Regions from separate parts of the Shewanella sp. LC6 genome, predicted to be linked through region 3. Evidence: predicted binding sites of a transcription regulator. Region 3 holds the regulator's gene; each other region holds the start of a gene.
What was found. Region 3 encodes LexA, which represses DNA repair genes until DNA is damaged. Its sites were predicted from a motif close to TACTGTATNNNNATACAGTA; they were not measured.

Region 1 (5,496 bases), 620 kb from region 3:
GAATATCATGCAGCTAACATTAAAGTGCAAGTGCCGCCTTTTAGGTTGCAAGTTCATTTTGCAAGTTTACACGCGCTTGTCCATAGCGGTTAGCTGAACAGGTTGAATTTATTTTACCTTGAAGGGGTTAGCTTAAGGTTTACGCTTGGACATATTGTTGCCTATGCCCAAGCCAACGATGAATAATGGCATCAACCGCATCGGGTGCTTGCGACATCACATGATTCGCAAGCTTTTGGATATGTGGTATAAGCGCTTGATCTCTAACTAAATCAGCTATCTTAAGTTCGGCTAGCCCTGTCTGTTTAGTGCCTAACACTTCACCGGGACCACGTATCTCTAGGTCTTTCTGTGCGATAACAAAACCATCATTACTCTGCCGTAGGACATTCAACCGCTGACTTGCGGTTTGACTCAGTGGCGCCTTGTAGAGTAACACACAATGACTGGCTACGGCACCGCGCCCTACTCGTCCTCGCAGTTGATGCAACTGTGCAAGTCCCAATCGTTCGGGGTTTTCGATTATCATCAGGCTAGAGTTAGGGACATCGACGCCGACCTCAATTACTGTGGTTGCCACCAATAAGTTGATGGTTCCCGCTTTAAAGTCCGTCATAATTTGTTGCTTTTCAGCACTTTTCATCCTGCCGTGTACTAAACCTATGGTCAGCTCCGGCAGTGCTTGGCGCAATTCTTCAGCGGTATCTTCGGCGGCCTGGCACTCGAGGACTTCGGACTCTTCAATCAAGGTACAGACCCAATAGGCTTGGCGTTTGTCCGTGATCACGCTGTTGCGGACGCGCTCGAGTACTTCATTACGGCGCGAATCGGGTATGGCGACTGTGGTGACGGGTGTGCGCCCTGGGGGTAACTCATCGATAATCGAGGTGTCGAGATCGGCGTAGGCTGTCATGGCTAACGTCCGTGGGATCGGGGTTGCCGTCATAATCAACTGATGGGGATGAAACCCTTGATTGATACCTTTTTCCCTGAGTCCCATCCGCTGGTGGACACCAAATCGGTGCTGCTCGTCGATGATAATTAAAGCGAGCCTATGGAAGATAACCTGTTGCTGAAAAATGGCGTGGGTACCGATCACCATTTGCGATGCGCCAGATTCAATATCGGCTAAAGATTGCGCCCGCGCCTTGCCTTTAAGCTTACCCGCAAGCCAACCGACTTTTAATCCTAGTGGTTCAAACCACGCGGCAAAGTTAGCTGCATGCTGCTCGGCGAGTAATTCAGTGGGCGCCATCATGGCCACTTGATAGCCGTTTTCAATCGCTTGAAGGGCGGCGAGGGCGGCGACTAAGGTTTTGCCTGAGCCGACATCCCCTTGCACTAAGCGCATCATGGGGTGCGGTTGTGCTAAATCTTTACCTATCTCGGCAACGACACGTTGCTGCGCGCCTGTGGGTTTAAAGGGCAGTGAGGCGAGAAAAGGGTTTAGTAATTGCCCCGTGGCATGCATGGTTACGGCGGCGTCGAGGTTACTGCGTTGTCTAAGGCGTAGCATACTCAGGTTGTGGGCGAGTAATTCTTCCTGCACCAGTCGCTGCTGCGCGGGGTGTTGACCAAGCTCTAAATCAAATTGTGAAATCCCCGCATGGGGGCGATGCAGGGTTTGCAGCGCCTGTTTTAGGCTCATGTTGTTTGGCTGCAAATGGGCGGGTAATAACTCGGTCAAGCCGCCATCTTCTAATAATTCAAGTGCCTGTTCGGTGAGCTTAATCCAACTCGCCTGTTTTAAGCCCTCGGTGGTGGGATAAATCGGCGTAAGTGTATCGCTTAGGTGAATATCCTCACCCGGATAGACGATTTTATATTCGGGATGCACGATTTCCGCTTGATGGCTTCCGCGACGAATTTCGCCATAGGCACGGATCATTAATCCATTTTGCATCGCATTGCGCTGCGCCATTGAAAAGTTAAAAAAGCGCAGGCTCATGCTGCCAGTATTGTCACGCACATTGCAGACGAGCATGCGTTTACGGCCCTGAAGGATTTGAGTCGACTGGATTTCGGCCTCAATGGTGCCGTAATTTCCGGGCATGAGTGCGGCGATGGGATAGATTTGAGTGCGGTCTTCGTAGCGCAGGGGCAAGTGAAACAGCAGATCTTGTACTGTTGTGATGCCGAGTTTGGCGAGTTTTTCCGCGACTCTTTTGGCGACGCCCTTGAGTTCGGTGATCGGAACAAGATCCAATTGCTGCAAGTCGTTAGCACTCAATCACTGTGAATTTATACATATACTAACAGAGAATAAACGTAAGGCAATCTTGGGGGATCGACTGCGGTTAAGTGCGCTATGTAAAGAGGCTGAATGAGCAATATTGGAATTAAAAATAGCCTCTTATCTTATACGTCGAGTTATCTTATTAATATTAAATGAATATTCTACAATTTCGAGCCTAAAACAGGAGCAAAAATTAATATTCTTTATTATAAAGTACACTTTTTGTTATTTTGTGGTTTAATCGAAGTGTTGGTTGCCATTGGGTTGTTTTGGTAATTATGCGGTAACAAGGTTGTGAATCGATAATAATAAAGTGACCTCTGTGATGGATCACATGCGGGGAAACACGGTCGAGGAGTACTCGCCTTTGCATCTATTATGTTTACGTTGTTTATGGATAGGCATACTGTGTTTTGCTTTGCCTGCGTGGGCTAAATTGGATGTGGTTTTTTTTAATCCAGGCGCGGTTACGGATAGCTTTTGGGGTGATGTCGATAAATTAATGCAGGTGGCTTCATCAAAGCTTGATATTAATTTGCAAATCATACATTCAGATCGCAATCACTTTAAAATGATTGCTCAATTAGAAACGTTACTAAAATCTCAGCCATCACTTCCTACTCATATTATTTTAGTGAATGAGAAGCAGTCTGCGATAAAAATGTTGCAGATGCTTTATCAATATCCCATATATGTTCAATTGATTTTAAATGATATTTCTGTCGCCGAGCGAGAACACTTATTGGCAGATCCACATTGGCAAACTTATTTATTACCAGCGCTTATCCCAGATAACTATGCTATTGGTGCTGATACCGCTAAAAATTTGCTAAGTCGTTTAGAAAATAAAAAGGCTAAGGTTTTATTAATCTCGGGCGATAAATCTACGCCCGCATCAGTGTTAAGAACTCAAGGCGCTAATGATTATTTCTTTATGCAACCCAATGTTATTGTTACTCAAACGGTATATGGTCAATGGCGTGAAGATATTGCTTATGATCAAACATTAACCTTGCTCAGCCGTTATCCGGATTTAACCTTAATCTGGACGGCGAACGATAAAATGGCTATCGGAGTGGTAAAAGCACTCCGCGAAAAGGGCCTTGAACCTGGACGTGATGTACTGGTCAGTTCGATTAATACTTCCCCTGAGATTTTGTCGCTCTGCCAAGAACGTAAAGTGAGTGCTCTGGGAGGTGGGCATTTTTTAGCGGGTGCTTTAGGGTTAATTCAGCTCAAACAATACCAAGAGACCCAACGTTATTCCTCCTATGAGGATATAGAACTCTTTAGGGTACTTAATCCCGATTCAGCTTTTTATCAGAAGTTAGTTGCAAGGGATTGGGCTGGGATTTTTAAGACACAAATAGTGGATAAGTTATCACAACAGTAATTAATAGGTATTCATGAAGCATCGTAATCATTCCATCAGTCATAGAATGACGCTCACTATTATTGGGGTGAGCTCGTTTTTTGCTGTCCTGACCATGCTGGTGCAGTTAGTCTGGAATTATCAAGAAAGCATTGATAATACAACTGCCGATATTCGTGAATATTCCGAATCGATCTTACCCACTATTGCTAAGTCACTTTGGGATGTGGACCATGGTCTGTTATCTGATTTGCTTTCAGGCTTGGGCATGATGCCGATGGTGTCGAGTGTCAATTTAGAGAGTATCGATGGCGTAGCCATGCAGTTGGGCAAGGCGATTCACGCTAAGGATTACCGACAAACCCTGTTTCGTTACCCGATTATGTATCAGGAACAACAGATTGGTATGCTGACCGTCGGGCTGGATACGGACAAACTCTATTACGAATTATGGCAACAATTGATCATTATTGTCTTAGGCAATGGGCTTAAAACCTTACTGATGATTTATCTTATCCTTACGCTGGTGCGTTTATTGGTGACCAATCGTTTATCGGAATTGGAGCGGTTTGCTAACCAGATAAATTTGAATGCATTACCTAAGTTAACCGTACCCGATAGTGTGGTGAGAAATCCTGATGAAATTGGTCATGTTGCTCAATCGCTTCAGGCTATGTATCAAAGAATTCGCAACGATCTCGCGGTTAATAAACGCCAAAAGCGTGCATTGCAGCAACAGCAAAGTCAGTTAGCACGTTTAGTTGATGAGCGGACTCAAGCGCTCAATTGGCAGTCCCAAGCTAGCCAACTGTTAGCTGAAATATCATTGCAATTTTTAACAGTGGAGACCCTTAACTTAGACAACAACCTTACTGAGGTTTGCCGTAAAATCGGGCGATTATTTGATGTCGAAAGGGTAAGCCTAATAGAGTTTAACCAACGACAGGTAAACTACCGTTGCGTTTGGTCTAGTGAACCTAATGTATCTGAAATTATTAGCATTTCTGCGGATATTGTTACTTTGCTGGCACAAAAATTTGAGCAGGAATCGACATTAGTTATCGAGAATGTCGACTCATTGAAGCAAACATCGCCTGAAGAATACGGGTTACTTCGAGGTATTGGTATTTGCTCTATTGCCGCATTTGCCATGAAAAATGCCGATGAAATTGTCGGGCTATTATCGCTCTCAATGGTTTCTCGACCACTAAATTGGACTAAACAAAAAAAAGTGATGTTGACTCAGTTTTCCGCAGCGCTGAACGAGTTATTGCTGCGTGAAGAAAAAGAGCGACAGATGCTTAACTTACAGCAAGCACTGGTAACGGTGAATACGCAACTCAGAGTCATGGCTGAAACCGATGAATTAACTGGGCTGAGCAATCGACGCCCCTTTACACAAACACTCGACACATTACTCCATGGCAACACAGCAGTCGGTGTGTTGATGTTGGATATTGATTATTTTAAGAGTTACAACGTAAGCGTAACGCCAACCACACCTTGCGGTGTGGCTGGTGATCAGTAAGGCAGGAGTTGCTGTAGTTTCTCTTGGGTGTTGGCTTTGGGTAGCTCGGTTAATAAGCGGCATAGGTAATCATACGGCTCCAGTCCGTTGATTTTTGAGGTCTCGACCAGGCTGTACAGTGCCGCACTGGCTTGTGCTCCCGTCTTGGTATTAGCGAACAACCACGCCTTGCGACCAATCACGAACGGTTTGATGGCGCGCTCCGCACGATTGTTGTCGATATTCAGACAGCCATCATCCAGATAGCGGACAAGCTTGGGCCACTGATTCAGGCTATACGTAATAGCCGCTCCCAGTAAACTTTCTTTCGTGACACTCTCGCTTGATTTATCCAACCAGCTTTTGAATTGCGCGAGCAAC
Region 2 (5,496 bases), on a different replicon from region 3:
CTCGATACTGAGACGACCGGGCTTGGTGAGAGAGACCAGGTGATAGAGTTGGCTGTCACAGACATCTGGGGCGATGTTCTACTAAACACCAGGTTGCGGCCAACCGTGAAAATTTCCCCTCATGCAATGGATGTTCATGGAATCAGCGAGGCGGATCTGACGAATGAGCCAATGTGGCCTCAAATTGCGCTAGATCTTGCCCAGCTTCTCTCTGGCCGACATGTAGTGATATTTAACTCCAGTTTCGATAGCAGGCTGTTGAGGCAGACTGCCGGTGCATTTGGAGATGATATGCCTTGGTGGGAAGATAAAAATTTGCTGTGTGCGATGACGCTGGCGTCTGATGCCTTTGGCTCAACCAACCGGCACGGCACTATCTCGCTTGCGGATGCAACCTACCAAGCAGGCGTGGTTTGGAAAGGTCGAGCCCATGCAGCAGCGACCGACGCTATTGCCACCGCCGATCTGGTGACAGAGATAGCAAAAATCCAACGTAATCTCGTGGTTCAACTCCAGGAGCTTCAAAGCAAAGGTAATTTGGAATGACAGAACAATCCTACGGTGAAAGCCTGAAATTTTTCTCAGACTGGCAGAAAGAGCCCGCGAAACGTACCGGCATTAATGTACAACACACGCTAACCAGAGGTGAGTATCCTACTCTCAGCATCGAGATTGCGCCGATCAGGGAATCGGGGGTCAGCCCAGACTGGAAAAGCAAGATCACTGTGCAGCTCACTCGTGGCGAGCTGACGGCGTTTTGCGGTGTTCTCTTTGGCTTGCGTAGCAAGGCTGAGGGTTCCTATCACGGTGACTCGAAGAATAAGAGCTTTGCGGTTTACAACAACGGCAAAGCCGGTGTTGCAATCACCCTAAGCGAGCGAGGCAACCAGCTCCAGAATTTCATCAATGATGATGACCGATTGGAACTCGCAGTTTTCGCTGTTCGCCAGCTATCCAACGCATGGAAAGTTAGCCCTTCTGATGCTATAGCGTTATTGCGTCAATCAGCATGGATGGACCGCAATCTGTCCTAATAGCACTATCAGGCGTCTGCAAAGTTGTGAAGTTAATTCTTGAAACCATTGGATTCCGTGACGCTTAAGTTCTGTTTTAAGCAACACGGAAACAATTATAGAAACAAGAATGCTATAAATATCCTCGTTTTTTGCTCTCCTCTATACGCATGTATATATTGCTCAACACTATAATTCGTGTGGAGTTTCGTATGGCAGTACCATTCATTATTTTAAACACTGAGCAAAAACGTTCAGAGCGATTGCGAAATGCAATATTGGGAAATTTTTCAGGGGAAACACCAAGATTATTAGTTACTCAAGACATAACTAAACAGTGGATACATTTGAGTAATAGCGGATTTTTTCCTTTAGATATATTGGCTCTAGCAAACAATGACTTAGAGCAAGTTCCATTACTCAAATTTGAAAGATTAATGCGCGCACTAAATAGCTATCTCTAAGCTGGCACACTGCCAGCTCCACCTTATTTTTGTTGATGACACAGCAAAGAGCGGTGGCGATTACCCACCGAATTATGCCAGGAATCGACAGCAGGATCGAAATTTTAGATTTTTATTTTTTTACTGCTATTATTACTGATTATTTATACAGTGGTTTAATGCTATGAAACTCATCACATGCAATGCGAGTGCAGGAATTTCGGGTTTTCCAAGCCCTGCGGCTGATTACGTAGAATTACCGCTCAGTCTAGATCAACTACTTGTTGAGCATCCAAGCTCAACCTGGTTCGGTCGTGCGGCGGGACGCTCAATGGAAGGGGTTGGGATCTATGATGGCGATATACTGGTGATAGACCGTGCAGCTAAGCGCCGTAATCTCTCGATTGTGGTTGCCAGCTACAATGGTGAATTTACTGTAAAGCTTCTCGATGAAAAGCGCCGGTTACTGGTTTCGATAGATCAACAACAAAACATAGCATCCGTTGCAATTGATGATGCGGATACTTTCTCGGTTGAAGGGGTGATCACTAAATCGATCAGAGTACATGAGTATTCAAGCTTACTTGAACAATATCTGAGTCAATTATGTACGGACTGATTGATGCTAACTCCTTTTATGTAAGCTGTGAAATGGTCTTTAGGCCCGACTTGCGAGGACTTCCTGCGATTGTACTCAGCAATAACGACGGGTGTTGTGTGGCAATCAATCGTGCGGCCAAGTCCGTTGGGGTGAAAAAATTTGCTCCTTATTTTGAGCAGCAACATCTATGCAGACAATATAATGTACATGTGTTTTCATCTAACTATGAACTGTATGCTGATCTGTCTGCAAAAATGATGCAAGTGATCGGGCGTTTCGCGCCCGAACAATACGTGTACTCTATTGATGAGTCTTTTGTGTCGTTCAAACGCTGCGCTTCAATTGGAGACTTAACGGCACATTGTTCTGAGCTGCGTCGAGTTGTTTGGCGTGAGTGTCGTTTGCCGGTTTGTGTTGGGGTTGGCGAGACATTAACTCTTGCTAAATTGGCTAATCATGCAGCTAAACAACTGCCGCAATATCATGGCGTTTGCGTTATAAATAACGATGTACAACGTATTCAAATCTTAAAATCTATGCCCGTTAATGAGGTTTGGGGGATTGGTCGCAAGTTAAGTGCTAAATTGGGCTCACAGGGTGTGCAAACTGCCTACGATTTGGCTCAACTGGCGCCGAAAATAGCTCGACAGCATTATTCAATAGATGTAGAGCGTACAGTACGAGAACTCAATGGACAGATCTGTAAAACGTGGGACGAAACAAAAGCGGATAAACAACAAATTTTTTCTACTCGTAGCCTTGGTGAGCGAATCACTACCTGTGATCATTTACACCAAGCGTTAGCCAAACATGCCGCCATAGCGGCGGCCAAAGCGCGGGAACAAGGCTCGTTATGTAAAGCAATGGTCGTGTTTGCTGCTAATTCGCCCCATGACCCACAGCCATTGTATTTTAAAAGGTTCGTGAAGTTTGTCTGCGCCACTGATGACAGCCGCGAACTGTGCGCTGCGGTAAGCAGAGAGCTTTCAAATCTTTATCGCCCTGGTGTGCGCTATTATCGAATTGGTGTTGGCCTGATTGATCTTTGCCCCAAAATGTCAGTGCAATATGACTTATTTAATGCGCCAAAGAGCGGCCCTAATTTAATGAAAATCTTTGATAGTCTGAATAATCGCTATGGCCGTGATGTGTTGTATATTGCTGCACAGGGGAGTGATCAGCATTGGACTATGCGCCGCCAGTTTTTATCGCCGCAGTACACCACCCGTTGGTCCGATATTCCGATGATTAAAGCGTAATAGAATTTTATTGTGTTTTATCCTGGCCTTACTCCACGCATACAACCTCAAACGTCTGTTATAGGTTACATTTTTTGAAAATAATGGGAATAATCAAATGTCTAGAAACTTAGAAGTTAAAAAACAACAAGCGCTAATGGTTAAAGATCAAGTGGAAATTATTTTAAAGCGTTATGAACTGAGTGATGCAGACAAGGACAAAATAGCAAAAGACGTTGCTGATGTTATCTTGACAGCATGGGATCTACAGCTTAGTGATTTTAGCTTTGCCAACACTTGGTCTAAACCAGAGATTTAACATAGGGCCATTGTACTAAAGCTGAGAAGTTAGACCATCATGCAAGGTGGGGTATAGAAGGTGCCAGCCCCACCCCCGCAGTCCCACTCAGCCACATTTCTGGCCTGACCCGCGCTTTTCTTCTTTCTCTCTTTTTCTCTCTTTTTCTCAATCTAATCTCACACACGAAGGTCAAACAGGACACCCGCCGAAGCGAAGCGGAGGCGTATTCTTGCCCTTACCCCCCTTGTTGCATGATGGTCTAATACTGTCTACTATGTAACCAATGATCTATCAGAACAAACCCACACACAGGCGGCAACATGGCTAAAAATTTCATTTCAGAACAATTCTCGGCCATGTGCCGGGACTTAACAAACCTATCTTCCATTATCAAACGACTACCACCACGGTACGCAAAAGTTGCGGCCATCCCCCCTACCAGAAAGGGAATGGAGAGTGAGCGCATCAACAACATTGTCGTGACAGAACAAATAGGACGCGAAGCTCTTGAGCTGGCAGCGCATAGCTACAAAGATCTGCACATCAATCCAGACTATTCGCAGAAGTCTGCCAGGCGAACAGTGGGGGTCCTATGGTTCTCCCCTTCCAAAGTCGGGCTGGCTGATGAAATTGCTGCGACAGTTGATCGTATCAATGCGGCCAAAGCCGGTATAGAAGAGTTCATTATCTCTACATATCCCACCAGGCAAGAGCGGTTTGAAGCACTTCGAGTAGACTGCCCTGGAGTAATGACTCTTCACCTTTACAGGCAAATCCGATGCTATTCCAGTGGCGACATCGACTCTATCCGCTTCACCTGGCAACGGAAGGACTCTTTAAAGAAACCAGTGAAAGAAGAGCTCTTGCAACGCATAAGAGAGGAGCTTGAACGTTCTGGTGCTGACTATCAGCTTCCCCTTGAACAACTGATCCAGAGGATAGTCAGCACTCCAGAGCCTTACCTCCGGGAGCGAAGGGAGGTAAAAGTGCAGCCGGTAGCAAACGTCATGGCCGCAGGCGTACTCAAAACCGTTACCGCGCCTATGCCCTTGATCCTGCTACAAGACAAGGATGTTGAGCTCAAAATGCTTCGGAGCTTCGACGCATCTGAACAGCGCAAAACACGCTCGGATAAGTCGGCGTCGGAAATTCTTGGCACCTTTGGTGGCGTCACCATCGAATCGACCCCTGAGTAAACGTGACCATGTAACAAAGCCCTTCCGTACTGAGAAGGACTTTGTTCAACCGAAATAATTTCAATCCACCTTGCTTTAATGTATTATTATGATAATTATCATATTACAGTAATTATCATAATTACTTTAAGAAAAGAGGAACGTTATTATGGCTAGAAAATTAGTTGAGTACGACGATGTGGCCGCTGCGGCTCAAAGGCTCAAAGACGCAGGTAAACGTCCAACTCTCATCGCGGTTAGAGATCTCATTGGTAAGGGAAGCTACACCACCATATCAACATTTCTAAAACAGTGGTCAGAGGAACATTCTCTCGATGATGAACCCGTAGAAGTGATTCTGCCTGAATCGGTCATGAGTGATGCTCGGCTCTTTCTCCAGAAAATATACACTGTTGCAAAAGCCAGTGCTGATGATCAGCTTGAGCGCGAGCGAGAGCTTCTGCGACAAAAAGAGATCGAGTTCGAAGAAGACATGCAGCAAGCCGTGGAAATGGCTAATGATGCCACAGAAAAATCTGAGCTTTTGGAAGAGCAGCTTGAAGCTATGACCAACAAAAAAGCAGAGAGTGATGCTGCTCTTGCTAAAACTGAGAGCTCGTTATCACTCAAATCTGCTGAGTTAGAACGCTCTCTAACTGACATCGAGAAACTAGAAAAGCGGATCATGGATTTGGAAGGAAAGTTGGAAGCGAAATCCACCGATC
Region 3 (5,496 bases):
CGTCTTTGGCTTGCACCGCATCACCCGTGTTGTTGCCCCACGCATTACGCTCATAGGTAATCACTGCGGCAATTTCTTGGGGCGTTAATTGTTTGCCAAAGGCTTGCATGGCCGTACCCGTTTTACCATTGAGCACGATTTCAAGATGACCGCTCAGCGGCCCGGTAGCTATGGGGCTGCCTTTGAGATGAGGGAATACGCCTTTTAGACCTTCGCCATTAGGTTGATGGCAGGCTGCGCAGTGACCAAGGTAAACTTGCTCACCCTGAGTCATCAGCTCTTCTTTACTCAGTGTTTGCGATAAGGCGGCTTGTGCGGCTTGCGCTGCGGCATTGGCGGCTTGTTTTTGTTCTGCAACCCAAGCATCGAACTCGGCTTCGGGCAGTGCCTGAACCACTATCGGCATAAATCCATGATCTTTGCCGCAAAGTTCGGCACATTGGCCACGGTAAATGCCGGGTTTATCGATACGGGTCCACGCCTCGTTGATAAACCCTGGGTTAGCATCTTTTTTCACTGCAAAATCTGGTACCCACCATGAATGGATAACATCTTCAGAAGTCATCAGAAAGCGGATTTTTCTATTTACAGGCAGGACAAGGGGCTTATCGACCTCGAGTAAGTAGTGCTCTCCCTTGGCCTCACTACCTTCGATTTGAGGTCTTGGTGTGGCGAGAATACTGTAAAACTCAATATCTTGATCGAAATAGCTGTAATGCCACTTCCATTGCGATCCTGTGACTTTTACCGTGAGATCGGCATTGCTGGGGTCTTCCATGGCAATCAGAGTTTTAGTTGCCGGAATCGCCATTAAGATCAGAATGATAAAGGGAATTATCGTCCAAGCGATCTCAACTTTTGTACTCTCATGGAAGTGTGACGCGACCGCGCCCTTGGATTTTCTGTGGTTGATCATGGCATAAATCATCACGCCAAAAACCACTAAGCCTATCGCGCAGCAGATATACAGAATCGTCATGTGCAGGTGGTATACCTTGCCACTGATTTCTGTTACGCCAGGCGTCATATTGAACCGCATGTCTGCTGCGGCCAACGGTGGGGCGAATAGCACCACGAGTAAACAATACAACCATTGCTTCACAAGACTTCTCCTCTGCTAATTGCAAATAGCAACTACAAAGAAGAGCAACACAGTAAGTCTCAACTCTATGCAAACTCTTCAGTTCCCAAAAAAGTGTTTCTGACTTCAACGTGCGTTGGCGGCTTACTTATGATCAAGTATTGTTACTGCTGGTATTAGCCACACTGGCACATACTGCTGAATAAACCCATTATTCTCAATTTTTGTGGGCGAGCGATATTCGAAAATAACGCGATATTTCTGCCTAAACAGGCGATATATCATGTGCGCCTAAATCAAACATACTTGCTGTTTAAAAATTGATCAAGATCACTTCTTTTTCTAATTGTCTGAAAAATTGCCAAAAAAAAGCCTCACATTCACAGGTGAGGCGGCTTTCAAGGCTAAATACGGTGTGAAAAATTTTTAATGAACAGAGCTGAAAAATGCGGGTTGAGTAAATTTAGTCGATTGGGTGAGATTGGTGCTAGAAGGTTGGTCATTCGTTGAACCTTCAAGCACGATACCCATTGCACGTGCGCTCTTTGCTACAATTTGTAGGCGACGATTATCGCGAGTATCTAGGGCGTTAATCCAAGTAATCACTGCGCTAGATGTGCCACTGGTTAAGGCTTTTTCCATCGCCCAAAGGGTTTCGACCTCATCTTTTGCGTGAACCAATAGTACGCGATCCATACGCACACCTGCGTTTGCTAATAGCTGCTTGTAGCCAATACTAGGTGGGTTGATGAGCACTATCCATCTTCCCTGTTGGCTCAGTTGGGCAAGTTGTTTGCTCAGCTGTGTCAGCTCTTGGCGCCCTTGGCTCTGAGTTGGCATAGTGACTATTGATGTATGCTGCCAGTCGGTCTCTGTATCTCGAACCGTATCGAGCCATAAACCGGGGTGACGCGGGGCATTACCTAATAGTTTGTTCATAGCCAATCTCCATTGCGGATCACCCCTACGGCGAGCCCTTCAATTGTTAGACTTTGGAAACTCAAATCGACTTTAATCGGTGAATAGTCTTCATTCTCGGCATGTAGGTAGACAAAATTACCTTTTTTTTCAAAGCGTTTTACGGTTACATCATCGTCAACGCGAGCAACAACAACTTGTCCATTGCGCGCTTGTTGTACTTTATGAACGGCAAGCAGGTCACCCTCAAGGATGCCGATATTCTTCATACTGTCGCCTTTTACGCGCAGCAGGAAATCGGCAGCAGGGTGGAACATGCTGGGGTCGACTTGGTAATACTGTTCGACATGCTCTTGGGCGAGAATCGGTTCACCCGCTGCCACTTGGCCGATAAGTGGCAAGCCTGTTTCGCGGTTATCTTCTTCCTCTACAGGGAGACGGATCCCGCGGGAAGTACCAGGCATGATCTCGATGCAGCCTTTTTTCGCCAATGCCTTAAGGTGTTCCTCTGCGGCATTTGCACTTTTAAAACCCAAACGGGTGGCAATTTCGGCCCGAGTGGGTGGCATGCCAGTCTCGGCAATATTACGTTTAATCAACTCTAAAATTTCGGCTTGGCGTGGCGTCAACGGTCTCATGGTCTTTCCTGTTTTTCTATACAGTTACTGTTAGTATATACAGTATTATTGGTAGTGCAAGTATTAACCACTTTTAACTTGGTCAGCTAGATCTGCAAATAACCGTAATCGTCATCTATGGGGTGAATGCCATTTGCACGGTATCAATAAATGGTGTCGCCTAAAGTGCGTTACTAAGTCATTAAAATCAGCAGCTGAATCCTGCATCTTTAGGTTGTTTGGGTATATTCTCTAGAATCTGGTATTCTATGGGGCTAATGAACGTACTTACATTGCATAAGAATAATGCCTAAACAAGACTCTCTTTGGTTGAAATCATTACGTTGGATCCAAAAGCACTTAGTGCACACTATTGTTGTGCCACAGGATCCCTTTGCCGATCTGAATCTGGATGCCTCCAGACCGCTTGCTTATGTAATGAAAACAGAATCCCTGAGTGATATTGCTGCGTTAAGCGAGATCACCACGAAACTTGGTTTGCCAAGCCCTTACGAGCCGCTGGTGGTGAATGGCGTTGTGGCGCCACGGGTGGTATGCCTTGAAGGTCGTAAGCCTTTATTTGGTGAACGCGCCAGTAATGAGCCATTCCTCGAATGTTTTATGCGTTTGTTGGCCGTCCATAAGGAAAAGCCAGAGTTAGATATCCAGCTGGTGCCTGTGAGTCTGTATTGGGGTCGTACTCCGGGTAAAGAAGACGACACCATGAAGGCGGCAGTGCTTGAGCGCGAGAACCCTACTTGGTTACGCAAGTGTTTGATGATCTTATTCTTAGGTCGTCATAACTTTGTGCAATTTTCTAATGCGGTATCGCTGCGTTACATGGCCGACGAACATGGTACCGATATGGGCATTGCCCATAAATTGGCTCGAGTAGCGAGAGTACATTTCCGCCGCCAACGTAAGGTGATGACGGGGCCTGTGTTGCCTAATCGTCAGGCGTTATTCCATTCCTTGCTGAAATCTGAATCCTTACGCAAGGCGATTCAGGAAGAAGCCGCGAGCAAGAAGATTTCTGAAACCCAAGCGCGTGAAACGGCAATTGAATATCTTGATGAAATTGCGGCGAATTATTCCGATAGTCTCGTACGTATTGCCGAGCGCTTTTTAACGTGGTTATGGAACAAGCTCTACAGCGGTATTAACATCAAAGGTGCCGAGCATATTCGGCAGTTACACCACGATGGTCATGAGATTGTGTATGTGCCCTGCCATCGCAGCCATATGGATTACCTGCTGTTATCTTACATTCTGTATTACCAAGGTATGGTGCCACCGCATATTGCTGCGGGTATCAACCTAAACTTCTGGCCTGCGGGGCCGCTGTTCCGCCGTGGCGGGGCTTTCTTTATTCGCCGTAGTTTTAACGGCAACAAACTCTATACGGCCGTGTTCCGTGAATACCTCGATCAGCTGTTTGCTAAGGGATATTCGGTTGAGTATTTCTCTGAAGGTGGCCGTTCTCGTACCGGTCGTCTATTGGCGCCGAAAACGGGCATGATCGCTATGACGATCAACAGTGTGTTGCGTGGTATCGAACGCCCAGTCACCTTAGTGCCTGTGTATTTAGGCTACGATCACGTGATGGAAGTGGCGACCTATCACAAAGAGCTAAGCGGTAAGAAAAAACAGAAAGAATCTGTATGGCAAGTCTTTGGTGCTATTCGTAAATTAGGTAATTTTGGCCAAGGTTATGTCAACTTTGGTGAGCCGATTACATTGCAAAATTTCTTGAATGAAACGGCACCAAACTGGCGCAGTGAAGTGGCTGATGATCCTGAGCAAAAACCGACTTGGTTAACCCCAGCGGTGAACGTGTTAGCAAATCGGGTGATGACGCGGATTAACGACGCCGCTGCCGCCAGCTCTATTACCTTGACCAGTTTAGTGTTGTTGGCGTCGGAGCAAAATGCCTTAGAGCGTTGTTTGCTCGAGCGTCAGTTAGATTTATACCTGACCCTGCTTAAGCGTGTGCCTTACACGTCGTTTACGTCGGTTGCCGAAGGTGATGGCAAGCACTTAGTACAACAAGGATTAGAGCTGAACAAGTTCTCCATCAACGCCGATCCTTTGGGTGAGATAGTGTCAATTGATGAAAAACAAGCGACGTCAATGACATACTATCGCAATAATATCATTCACTTATTTATTATTCCGTCATTAATTGCCAGCTGTTTAATCAATAATAAACAGATTTCAAGAGCGCAAATCCTTGGGATAGTGAACGACTTTTATCCGTTATTGAAGGCGGAGTTGTTTATGGGGATCAAAGATCTCCCAAGCTACGTGAATCAAGTGCTCGAGCTGTTTATTGAGCAAGGTCTAGTGCAGGAAAGCGATATGTTGTCGGTTGTGACCGAGCACACCAGCCAAATGTTATTGTTGGCTGGCAGCGTTAGTGAGACCTTGCAACGCTATGCCATTATCTTCAATCTGCTGGCCCACAGACCTAAGATGGAGCGTTCGGATCTCGAGTCTGAAAGCCATCTGCTTGCCCAACGTTTAGGGGCGCTGCATGGAATTACCGCACCAGAATTTTACGATAAGAAACTCTATAACACCTTGAGTGTTAAGCTAAAAGAGTTGGGTTATTTCTCTGGTAAGGAAGATAAATCTGATGTTGAGCGCATTCGCGATCAAGCTAATAGCTTACTCAGAGCCTCTGTAAGGCAGACGATTGTCGCCAGCGTGACCGCGGAGCATATCGCTTAATGGCTAACCATATGAATGCGGCGAAGAATAAGCCGGTGGGCAAGTCTTTGCTTGGTGGTGCCATGATTATTGCCGGTACCACAGTCGGGGCGGGGATGTTTTCTTTGCCTGTCGTGGGCGCTGGCATGTGGTTTGGTTACTCGGTACTGA
Region 4 (5,496 bases), 2.0 Mb from region 3:
GATTCTGTATTAGTGCCCGAATTTGGCGTTGTCATCCAGTGGTTCTTTAACTATTTGGAAAACACCTCCAGCTTTGTACCCAAACTATAAAAAAGACAATAAATTTATCCTAAGTGATGAAAAATAAGTCTGCTTTGAACTCTGTCGCGCTATTGGTACAGACTCAAATCGAGGCGAAGGTCGCTGGTCAAATGGCTGGGGAGTTACTTCGTGTTTTACTTATATTTCACATGAAAGGGCATAGAACATCTTACAATGAGGAAGCTTACCCATGTGTGGTATCGTCGGAATAGTTGGCCAATCATCGGTTAATCAGACCATTTATGATGCACTGACTGTGCTTCAACACAGAGGTCAGGATGCGGCAGGTATTGTCACCGTTGATCGTGGTGCTTTCAGACTACGTAAAGCCAATGGTCTGGTCAAAGACGTATTTGAAGTCAAACACATGCAGCGCTTACAGGGCAATGCGGGCATTGGTCATGTGCGTTATCCTACTGCTGGCAGTTCCAGCGCGTCAGAGGCGCAACCTTTCTATGTTAACTCGCCATTTGGGATTTCATTAGCCCATAACGGTAACTTAACCAACACGCTTGAATTGGCCGAAGGCCTGATTAAAAAGCGTCGCCATGTGAATACCACATCCGACTCCGAAGTGTTGTTAAACCTGCTCGCCGATGAGCTACAAAAAACCACGAGCTTAGCACTGACGGCTGATGAAGTGTTTGACACTATCGCTAAAGTGCATGAGCAAGCCCGTGGCGCTTATGCCGTTGTGGCGTTGATTGTTGGCCAAGGTTTAGTCGCGTTTCGCGATCCTTTCGGCATTCGCCCCTTAGTGCTGGGTAAGCACGAAACCCCAACTGGCACTGAATATATGGTTGCCTCTGAGAGTGTGGCACTCGATGCTGTCGGCTTTGAAGTGATGCGTGATGTCGCGCCGGGTGAAGCGATTTATATTTCCCTCGACGGTAATCTTTACACTCGCCAATGTGCAAAAGAGCCAAGCTACTCGCCCTGTATCTTCGAATTTGTGTATTTTGCGCGTCCAGATTCGACTATCGATAATGTCTCGGTTTACGCCAGCCGCGTGAACATGGGGGCTAAGCTCGGTGAAAAGATCAAAAAAGAATGGTACGACCATGATATCGACGTGGTGATCCCAATTCCGGAAACCTCATGCGATATCGCATTAGAAATCGCCCGTTGCATGGACTTACCTTACCGCCAAGGTTTTGTGAAAAACCGTTATATCGGCCGTACCTTTATTATGCCTGGCCAACAAGAGCGTAAAAAATCGGTACGCCGTAAACTCAATGCCATCAACACTGAGTTTAAAGGTAAGAATGTCCTGTTAGTCGATGATTCCATTGTACGTGGTACTACTTCAGAGCAAATCATTGAGATGGCCCGTGAAGCAGGGGCGAAGAAAGTGTACTTTGCTTCGGCTGCACCGGAAATTCGTTTCCCAAACGTGTACGGTATCGACATGCCTACCTCGAATGAGCTTATCGCACACGGTCGTGATGCCGATGAAATTGCTAAGCTTATCGGCGCAGATGGCATTATCTTCCAAAATCTGCCGGATCTGGTCGAAGCGGTGAGAATGGAAAACCCAGAGATAAAACGTTTCGAAACGTCAGTATTTGATGGTCACTACATCACCAACGACGTTGATCAGTCCTATCTCGATCATTTAACGCAGCTTCGTAACGATGATGCCAAAGCTGACCGCAATAAGGATATTGGCACTAACCTTGAGTTACACAACGTCTGCCATCCATAAGACGAAACGCTTAAGATGAAAGAGTGTGCTTGGCGTTAAGCGTCGGCACACTTTAAAATACACAATAAAAAGCCAGTGATAAGTCACTGGCTTTTTGTTTGGAATTTTAAGCCTTAGGAGATTTTTGGATTCTCGTTGGATTGGCTCTGTGTTAGCTCATCCTGCGCATTTTTACGTTCAACCCAATAGTCCGCATGGTGAATACCGAGTTTTTCAGGATCAAACTGTGGCTCAATACCTTGTTTTTGTTGAGATTCATAATCTTTAAGACAAGTGAAGGCAATTTTTTGCAGGAGAATAATGGCAATAATGTTTAACCACGCCATAATTCCCACACCAATATCACCCATCCCCCAAGCCAAGTCTGCGGTTTTCACTGTGCCATAGACTGTGGAGGCCATTAGCACGACTTTCAGTACCACTGTAAGCCAAGGACGATTCACTTTGCGATTGATATAAGCGATGTTTGTTTCGGCAATATAGTAGTAGGCCACAATGGTGGTGAAGGCGAAGAAGAATAGCGCAACGGCGACGAACATATTACCAAAGCCTGGCATCATGCTTTCCATTGCGGTTTGTACATAACCAGGGCCCGCCGCAATCCCCGCAATCCCGGTATAAAGCGCTGCGCCATCAGGGCCCTGCACATTATACAGGCCTGTGATCAGCAGCATAAAGCCAGTGGCTGAGCAGACGAACAGGGTATCAACATACACTGAGAAGGCTTGCACTAACCCCTGTTTGGCTGGATGACTCACTGCGGCGGCAGAAGAAGCGTGCGGCCCAGTACCTTGACCCGCTTCGTTGGAGTAAATACCGCGTTTTACCCCCCACATAATCGCAAGACCTAAAATCGCACCAAAGCCTGCATCGAGTCCGAAGGCGCTTTTTAGGATCAACAGAATAATATCGGGCAGCTGGCCAATGTTAAGGGCGATAATCACGCAGGCGACAATGATATAGCCGAGCGCCATAAAAGGCACTACAGTACTGGCGAACTGCGCAATCCGTTTCACCCCTCCAAAAATAATAAAACCTAATAGCATCGCAAGAATGGCTGCTGTGACATTAGGGTCAATATTGAAGGCGGTTTTTAAGCTTGAACCAATGGAGTTGGCTTGTACCCCTGGCAGTAAAATCCCGCAGGCAAAAATGGTCGCAATGGCAAATGTCCAAGCGTACCACTTCATGCCTAAGCCTTTTTCAATATAAAAGGCGGGGCCGCCGCGGTACTCACCGTTGATTTTTTCTTTGTAGACTTGGCCTAAGGTGGATTCAACAAATGCTGAGCTTGCGCCCAGAAACGCTACCATCCACATCCAAAAAAGAGCGCCAGGGCCACCAAAGGTAATCGCCGTGGCAACACCAGCGATATTACCAGTACCAACACGACCGGCTAAGGTCATGGCTAAAGCTTGGAAGGAAGACACACCAGCATCGGTGCTTTTGCCATCAAACATTAGACGGATCATTTCGGGTAAATGACGTAACTGTAAAAAGCGTGAGCGCAGGGAGAAAAAGAGTCCTACACCGAGGCAAAGATAAACGAGCGCGGGACTCCAGACGATATTGTTGACCGCATTAACAATCTCATTCATATAATTCAACTCCAATATTCTGTTGTTTTTTGCAGAGTTTTTAAGATTTTTTTAGGTGATTTTGGGTACTAAACAGCCAATTAGGCCTAAGGTTAAAACGCGTGTGTGCGTCCAAGAGCTTCAACATAACGATTTTTTTAGTTACTTCATAGCTAAAGTTGTTAAATATTTGATAATTTAACGTTCTTTATTTGATGGGGTTACTGAGGAGCTTTATTTTGCAGCGTGTTATCTCTGCTGCATTGAGATTTGTAATCTAGCAACTTGAATCATTGAGAAAAGCGGGGGAGATAAGGCGAATTGATTGAGACTATTAACTCAGCCAAAGTGGATAGCGGGGACGGTATTTGTGCAAGGCAAAGAAAACTTGGCTTAAATTACCAGCCATAACAGCATCCACAGTCCAAAGAGCCATGCCAGGCTACGGCGGCTAACGCGATGTTTTAATAGCAAAGATAGACTTACAGCTACAGGTAGAAACAGGATAAAAGCCCAAGAGAGGAACGGAACCTCAAGATTTAATGTTTCAAGACCCATCCCACAAAGCAGACTTAATGCCAGTAATAAGAGGCTATGAAATAGCATTAATTGATTGAATCTTAATACTAGTGCAGGTTTAAATGCGGGTTTAGCATGATAGGGCAAGGTCAGCGTATTCATCTCTTTTTCCTGATTCCTCTTTAAGTGATGGAAAGAATAATAAATCTAGATGAGAACTATTCTCAACTAAATTTACACAGCTTTAGTGTTCAGTTAGAGCTTAACGAGCTAAATTGGCTCTCGATCTAAAGAAGGCTGTTTGCACTCTTGTCTGCTTTGGGCTAAATTACACTGTAATTATATCCAGTGTTTAATGTAGATATGATCCTCTATATTGCTGAAAAACCAAGTCTTGGGCGTGCAATCGCCGATGTGCTACCAAAACCCCACAAAAAAGGTGACGGGTTTATTGAAGACGCCCAAGGAAACTGCGTGTCTTGGTGTGTTGGGCATTTGCTTGAACAGGCCGAGCCCGATGCCTATAACCCCGAGTTCAAATCGTGGAAGTTTGAGCATTTACCCATAGTGCCCGAGAAGTGGCAGCTTAAACCTAAGGCCGCGACCCGTAGCCAACTCACTGTACTTAAAAAGCTGGTAAAACAGGCCGATACCTTAGTGAATGCGGGTGATCCAGACAGGGAAGGGCAATTATTGGTTGATGAAGTAATCGCCTATTTGGGCGTGACGGGCGATAAATTACAGCAAACGCAGCGACTCCTTATCAGCGACTTAAACCCGCAGGCGGTGAAACGTGCCTTGTCGCAACTTCGTAGTAACCGTGAGTTTATTCCTTTGTCTACTTCTGCACTTGCCCGGAGCCGTGCCGATTGGCTCTATGGCATGAATATGACACGGGCCTACACCATCCAAGGGAAAAAGGTCGGCTATCAGGGCGTGCTATCCGTCGGTCGAGTGCAAACCCCGCTCCTTGGGCTTATCGTGCGCCGCGATGAGGAAATCGCGCGATTTCAATCTAAACCCTTTTATGAAGTCTTAGCGCATTTAGTAACGGATAAACAACAATCTTTCACTGCGAAGTGGCAACCCAGTGAAGCCTGTTTACCTTATATGGACGAAGAAGGGCGAGTGCTTGCTAAGGGCTTAGCACAAAATGTGGTGCGTCGGATCACCGATAAACCCGCCAAAGTGACCCAGTTAAGCACTAAGGATAAACAGCAGAATCCGCCATTACCCTACAGCTTATCGGCACTGCAAATTGATGCAGCCAAGCGGTTTGGGATGAGCGCTAAGGACGTGCTCGATACCTGCCAGAGTTTATATGAGCGCCATAAGCTGATTACCTACCCGCGCTCTGACAGCCGCTATTTACCTACAGAGCAACATGGTCTAGCAAGCAGTGTATTAGCGGCCATTATGGGGGGGACGCCCGAGTTAGTCGCACACGCTGAGGCGCCGAATCCTCGGCTTAAATCTAAGGCGTGGGATGATAAAAAAGTCGATGCCCACCACGCTATTATTCCAACGGAAAAACAGCCCAATTTAGGCAGTTTAAGCCAGCGGGAAAGGCAGCTTTATCTACATATTGCCCGCCAGTATTTGGCGCAGTTTTAC

Region 1: the regulator LexA is predicted to act here: its motif matches at 2,232-2,251, upstream of recG (ATP-dependent DNA helicase RecG).
Region 2: the regulator LexA is predicted to act here: its motif matches at 1,611-1,630, upstream of umuD (translesion error-prone DNA polymerase V autoproteolytic subunit).
Region 4: the regulator LexA is predicted to act here: its motif matches at 4,214-4,233, upstream of FJD32_RS08205 (DNA topoisomerase III).

Annotation. Positions count from the first base shown of each region.
Region 1 is NZ_CP043902.1:431,793-437,288, forward strand. It holds gene recG (ATP-dependent DNA helicase RecG) at 140-2,215, opposite strand; gene FJD32_RS02040 (ABC transporter substrate-binding protein) at 2,571-3,629, shown strand; partial or broken gene FJD32_RS02045 (GGDEF domain-containing protein) at 3,643-5,088, shown strand; gene FJD32_RS02050 (IS66 family transposase) at 5,130-5,496, opposite strand, start outside.
Region 2 is NZ_CP043904.1:99,079-104,574, forward strand. It holds gene FJD32_RS24900 (3'-5' exonuclease) at 1-546, shown strand, start outside; gene FJD32_RS24905 (hypothetical protein) at 543-1,034, shown strand; gene FJD32_RS24910 (hypothetical protein) at 1,226-1,477, shown strand; gene umuD (translesion error-prone DNA polymerase V autoproteolytic subunit) at 1,641-2,075, shown strand; gene FJD32_RS24920 (Y-family DNA polymerase) at 2,063-3,316, shown strand; gene FJD32_RS24925 (hypothetical protein) at 3,414-3,614, shown strand; gene FJD32_RS24930 (DNA replication terminus site-binding protein) at 3,917-4,792, shown strand; gene FJD32_RS24935 (DNA-binding protein) at 4,941-5,496, shown strand, end outside.
Region 3 is NZ_CP043902.1:4,854,043-4,859,538, reverse strand. It holds gene coxB (cytochrome c oxidase subunit II) at 1-1,102, opposite strand, end outside; gene FJD32_RS21675 (SulA-like leucine-rich domain-containing protein) at 1,508-2,020, opposite strand; gene lexA (transcriptional repressor LexA) at 2,017-2,637, opposite strand; gene plsB (glycerol-3-phosphate 1-O-acyltransferase PlsB) at 2,923-5,346, shown strand; gene mtr (tryptophan permease) at 5,346-5,496, shown strand, end outside.
Region 4 is NZ_CP043902.1:1,798,127-1,803,622, forward strand. It holds gene FJD32_RS08185 (CvpA family protein) at 1-90, shown strand, start outside; gene purF (amidophosphoribosyltransferase) at 272-1,786, shown strand; gene FJD32_RS08195 (alanine/glycine:cation symporter family protein) at 1,900-3,384, opposite strand; gene FJD32_RS08200 (hypothetical protein) at 3,757-4,044, opposite strand; gene FJD32_RS08205 (DNA topoisomerase III) at 4,246-5,496, shown strand, end outside.